Regions from separate parts of the Roseovarius sp. MS2 genome, predicted to be linked through region 1. Evidence: riboswitches for the same ligand, from Rfam matches in the RefSeq annotation. Region 1 holds a riboswitch; the other holds the start of a gene.
What was found. A riboswitch is a leader RNA that binds a small molecule or an ion and turns the genes downstream of it on or off. The one in region 1 is predicted to bind cobalamin.

Region 1 (2,921 bases):
CCGGCCTCTTCGGTCAGCGCCCGCACCATGTCTCGGGAGATGAGATCACCGCCATCCGGCAATTCCAAATGCCGCAACCGCGCTTCAAGTTCGCTGCGAAAATCGTTCATCTTCGGTCCTTTGGTCCTGGGTTGGTCCTCAGCCACCATCACGGCGACAGCAGCAAGTCTTCACATAACGCCTAAAAAATGCCGCATTTGCTTAACCTTAGGTCACTTTTAGCTTATGCATTTGCTGCATAGCAGCATTGCTTATCAGGGGTATTGTGCACGCGCAGCAAAGGCGTATCTTACTCTCAACAAATGGCGAAACGAACCCCGCCGAACCTGAATACAATCAAATCCGCAAGGACCCGAAAATGCCGACGACGCTTAACACCAGCCGCTCCGCCACCGCCGTCCTCGGCGAAGACCTGAGCGCGGCTGTCTATGCTGCAATGCAGCGCTTTGTGAATTATCGCACCTATCGCCGCACGGTCAATGAGCTGTCGCAACTTAGCGCGCATGACCTCGCCGATCTGGGCCTGCACCGTAGCGAAATCCGCCGCGTTGCGCATGAAACAGTTTACGGCCACCGGTCGTACTAAAGGATCAGATACCCCCTCCTCCTCCCTGGGGTATCTGTTACGGTCACGGGCATCTTTCCTCCTCCCTGATGCTCGGGGCCGTCAAATCGGGACTGAACAAGTCCCTTCGTTTTGCGAATGGCCCTCTCCTCCTCCCTGGGCCGGACGTATAGGAAACGGCGGCACCCCTCCTCCTCCCTGGTGCCGCCGTTTTTTATTGCGCGGATGCAAGACAGGGCAAACTTTTCACTAGTCGCACGAACCGCCCCGCGCGGCTCACCCCTCCGGTAGCCGCACGGCAAGGCTTAGTGCTGCACGCGCGCGCCCGCGCCGCATCGTGCCTGCCAGATACGCCCGGCTCGCCTCTTGCAAGATTCCGACAAAGGCCCGCGCCGCGTCGCTTTCTGCCGCCACGGCTTCGGGGCAGTCCAACGCCGCCCGCGCCACTTGCGCCGTGACAGGCCCTTCAACCGAACACGCCCAGGTCAAAAACCCGATCCGCGCCACTTGCTCGGCCTGACGCCCGATGGCCGGATCACGCTCCAGCCCATTCATGATTCTTAGGAAACTCATTCTGCTCTTCTCCCCGACCGCACCCCGGGTCGGATGGGGCGAGAGCAGCAGGGGCCATGGCACGACAGAGACGAGGCGCGCACGCCCGCACCGCACCCCGCGATTCGACGATCCGCCAAGGCTGGTTTCCGGGCTTGGGCGGCAGGCCAAATGGCCCTCGCATCTCGGCACCTTCCCGGACAAATTGCCCAGTGGCCTATCGCCGAAATGCCCTCCCTTACCGTTGCGGGGGCAGCGCCGGAGTTACACCGGCTTCCCAATTCTCCGCCCCAAAGGGCGGCACCCTGACAGGATCAGCCTAGCCGCGCAGGCCCCCGATCTGCAAGTCTGAAACCGACGCCGCCCGCGCCGCTCACGCCAGAACGCGATACCGCGCCGCGTAGCTCACAGGAAAATTCACCGACCGCGCGATAAAGCAGAACGCATGCACCTGCCCATGCAACGCATCAACCCGCCCAAGATCGGTTCCCGCCGGCACCGCAATCCGGGGCCGCAGCGTGGCGCGCAGAAACCGGCTGGCCCCGGTGCTATCCGTCTCACCCACCGCCAGCGGATCATCCTCATAGGCTTGCACGGCAATGCCCGCATCGCTCGCCAGATGCAAAAACCACAGCATATGACAGGCGCTGAGCGCGGCAATCAGCATATCCTCGGGATTATGCAGACCGGGATTTCCGCCAAGCAGCGGGTCGTTCGAGCAGTGTATCACGGGCTTGCCCGGCGTCTCGACATTCCAGGTCCGGTCATAGCCCTTGTAATGCCGCGTCCCGTCGCCCCGGTTGCCGGTCCAGACGACGCGGGCAGTATAATCATGCTCCGTCACCTTGACCCCTCCCGCGCCTTAGGGGCAAAAAATATCGTTGAAGAGGGCGAACAGCATCAGCGACAAGATGAGCGTCAGACCAACAGTCATCAGCACCCGCAACGCCCGCTCGCTCGGCGGGCGGCCCGAAACGGCCTCATAGGCGTAAAACACCAAATGCCCGCCATCCAGAACCGGCACCGGAAAGAGATTAAGCAGACCAACCGCCGTTGACAGCACCGCAATGAACCAGATGAAACTTTCCGCGCCTTGGCTGGCCATCGCCCCCGAAACCTGCGCGATGCCAATCGGCCCGGACATGTTGCAACTGCTGATCGCCCCGGTGATCATGTGATAAAGGCCCGACAGCGAACTTTGGATGATGTCGCCGGTCTGGCCGACCGCATCCCCCACCGCTTCAATCAGCCCAAGCCGCTCGGTCGCAGGCTCAAACGCCATGCCGCCCGCGATCCCGATTCGCCATTCGGTGCGAAACCCGCCCTCAGGCTGCGGTTCGTCCACCCGGCGCGGGGTAATCGTGACCTCGTGGCTTTCGTCGCCCTCGCGCCACACTGTCAGCGCCAGCGGTGCCCCATTAGACCCCTCGACCACAACCTTCAGCTCTTCAAAGGCCACAATCGGCGTGCCATTGATCGCCGTAATCACATCACCCGCTTCCAAATCCGCCGCAAAGGCCGCAGATTGCGGTGCCAGCCCGCTGATCAACGGCGGCATAAGCTGCGGGCCCATCGCCTCGATCTCGCGTCCCGCGCGCTCAACCGTGTAGCGCAACAGCGCCTCGCGCGGCAGCGCGTCGATCATATCATCATAGACCTCGCCCGCAGCAACATCAGGCAGGGGCATACCCTCGACGCTCAGCACCCGGTCGCCCGGCTCCAGCGTGATCCCCGCAACCGGCAGCGGCTTCAATGCGCCCACGGTCAGCGGGTCGGCGGTCTTGCCCCCGGTCATCATCACAGC
Region 2 (2,921 bases), 950 kb from region 1:
AAGGCGGTCCATCACCTGCCCGCCCTCGGCCGTGTCGCGCTGCACCAGCTTGGCCAAGGCCGTGACCTCGGCGCGCAAGGCCCCCAATTCGCCCTCGGCCTCAGAGCGCGCGGCACGCGCCTCGGCCTCTTGGGCCTGAGCCTCGGCGCGCGCCTCGTCAGCGGCGAACAGGGCGGATTCCGCCGCCTCTGCGCGGGCGACCGCCTCGGCCTCGGCCTCTTGTGCGGCGGTGTGGTCGGCCTCGGCGCGCGTTAGGGCCGCGCGCAAGTCGGCTTGTGCGGCGCGGGCACGTTCGGCCTCGGCCTCGCTCTTGATCAAGGTCTTGCGGCTATCCTCTAGAAGGCGCTGTGCAGATTGGTGGCGGGCGGCAAGGCGCGCCATATCCTCGGTCATCTGGCTGAGATCATTTTCCCGCTGTTGCAGGATTTGCGCAGCCTCGCGCGCCTCGGTTTGGGCCGCTTCAAGCCGGGCATCGTGGCCCTCGGCCCCTTTGGCAAGTTCGCCGGCCTCCCATTCCAGACGCGCGATGGTCTCGCCTGCGTCTCGGTTCAACCCCGCCTCGCGCTCCATGTCGCGGGCGAGTTGCTCGATCCGGCTGCGCAGCGTGGCAATGCGGTCGCGGGCGGACGCCTCTTGTTCGGTCAGGGTGTCACGCTGCACGCTCAGGCGTTGCAGGATTGCCGCCGCGATGGCCTCTTCTTCGCGCAGCTTGGGCAGGGCATCTTCGGCGCGGGCGCGCACCTTGGCCGCCTCGCGTGCAGCCAACTCTGCGCGAGCGGCGACTGTGGTGCGCTCGCGCAAGTCATCCTCGGCACGAGCACGGGCCAAATCGGCCTCTTTCCAGCGGCGATAGAGCAACAGACCCTCAGCCAAGCGCAGTTCTTCACCAATTTGGCGATAGCGTGCCGCCTGCTTGGCCTGTCGTGCCAATTGCGCCAGTTGGTTTGCCAGTTGCTCGACCACGTCATCGACACGGGTCAAATTGGCCTCGGCCCCGCGCAGCTTCAATTCGGCCTCGTGGCGGCGCTGATAGAGGCCGGAAATGCCAGCGGCCTCTTCCAGGATCCGCCGCCGCGATTTCGGCTTGGCGTTGATCAGCTCCGAGATTTGCCCCTGACGCACCAAAGCGGGCGAATGCGCGCCGGTTGAGGCATCGGCAAAGAGCATCTGCACGTCGCGGGCGCGCACGTCCTTGCCATTCACCTTATAGGCAGAGCCCACATCGCGGGTGATGCGGCGGGTGATCTCAAGCTGATCGGCCTCGTTGAACCCGGCGGGCGCCAGACGGTCGGAATTGTCGAGGTGAATCACCACCTCGGCAAAGTTGCGGGCAGACCGGGTTGCGGCCCCGGCAAAGATCACATCCTCCATACCGTCGCCGCGCATTGCAGTGGGACGGTTTTCACCCATCACCCAGCGCAGCGCCTCAAGCAGGTTGGATTTGCCACAGCCATTGGGACCAACAACACCGGTAAGACCGCGCGCGATGATCAGATCGGTCGGGTCGACAAAGCTTTTGAAGCCGGTCAATCTGAGTTTCGAGAACTGCACCTGCGCGCGCGCCCTTCGTGTCCGGTGATTCCGTTGTCGTAGAATTGTGATGTCTGAGGGGCGGGCCTGTCAACGACCAACCACATGATATGGGGCGGTCACAGCATTTATCCACATGATATTGGGCGAACCGCCGCCAAGCCCCGCAGAAAGAATGCCGCGGATTGCCAAAAAGCGGTCGCAATCCTCCTTGACGGGTCGCAGAACAGCCTGCATACCGGACGGGCAAGGTTCCTCGTTTGGGTGCAAAGCGCCTCGGGGATGAAATGGGAATGACGTGCCGGTGGACCCAATTAGGGCGCCTATGCGTCAGCCGCCCCCGCGACTGTAAGCGGCGAGCCCCTGCCAGATGCCACTGAGGTGCCTATCACCTTGGGAAGGCGGCAGACAGGCGACGACCCGCGAGCCAGGAGACCAGCCCTGCGTTCGTCAATCCCGCCTCGGGTGAGAGGCGCAAAGGAGATATCGCCATGACCACATTGGTTCAAACTGCTGCAAAATCTACCGTCCTGCCGTTCATTGCCGCGCTCTTTCTGGGCTTGGGCATCGTGACCGTCGCAGGCCATGTGCAAGCCTCGGCACTGCATGACGCAGCGCACGATGTGCGCCACGCAACCGGCTTTCCCTGCCACTAACCTATGTTCTCAAAAATTGCGACCAGCGCGTTGTTCGCTGGTTTCTGTGCAGGGCTGATAGCCGCCCTGTTGCAGATGGTGTTCATTCAGCCCGTGCTTTTGCATGCCGAGTTGTATGAAGGGGGCACTCTTGTGCATTTCGGGGCAGAGGCGATCAGCGCCACGCCCGAATTGCCGGGGTTTGACGTGATGCGCGACGGGCTAAGCATCCTGTTTGCGGCGCTGATCTACGTGGGCTACGGGCTGGTTCTGGTGGCCTGTATGGGGATGGCGGCGGAATATGGCGTGCGCATCGACGCGCGCCGCGGTGTGATGTGGGGTTTGGCGGGATTTGTCGCGCTGCATTTCGCACCCGCTGTGTCGCTGCCGCCGGAAGTGCCGGGCGTGGCCTATACCGACATCACCGCACGACAAATCTGGTGGTGGGGCACAGTGATTGCCACGGCGGTGGGGCTTGGCTTGATGGCCTTTGGCAAAGGGCCGGTGATGCTGGCGGTTGCGATCGCGCTGTTGGCGGCACCGCATCTGATCGGCGCGCCTGAACCCGAAAGCTTTACCGGGCCTGTGCCACCGGAACTGGCCGCGCTCTTTGCTGCGCGTGCGCTTGGCGTCGGGATGGCGGCTTGGGTCTGTCTTGGCGCGCTTGCCGGGTATTTCTGGCAACGTGAAAGCGCCACCGCCTGACATGACATCACCCCGGCATCACGGTGCCGGGGCCATCCGCAAGGAGAGCGA

Region 2: linked by a shared signal. The riboswitch ahead of ACLGGT_RS05495 (CbtB domain-containing protein) and the one ahead of ACLGGT_RS00790 (hypothetical protein) in region 1 are both predicted to bind cobalamin.

The regions. Positions count from the first base shown of each region.
Region 1 covers NZ_JBKHVF010000001.1:144,944-147,864, forward strand. Annotated here, with positions in the region: gene ACLGGT_RS00780 (P-loop NTPase) at 1-110, opposite strand, end outside; gene ACLGGT_RS00785 (DUF1127 domain-containing protein) at 359-586, shown strand; gene ACLGGT_RS00790 (hypothetical protein) at 842-1,138, opposite strand; cobalamin riboswitch at 1,241-1,440, opposite strand; gene ACLGGT_RS00795 (OsmC family protein) at 1,491-1,961, opposite strand; gene rseP (RIP metalloprotease RseP) at 1,980-2,921, opposite strand, start outside.
Region 2 covers NZ_JBKHVF010000001.1:1,093,064-1,095,984, forward strand. Annotated here, with positions in the region: gene smc (chromosome segregation protein SMC) at 1-1,551, opposite strand, end outside; cobalamin riboswitch at 1,765-1,988, shown strand; gene ACLGGT_RS05495 (CbtB domain-containing protein) at 2,022-2,186, shown strand; gene ACLGGT_RS05500 (CbtA family protein) at 2,190-2,870, shown strand.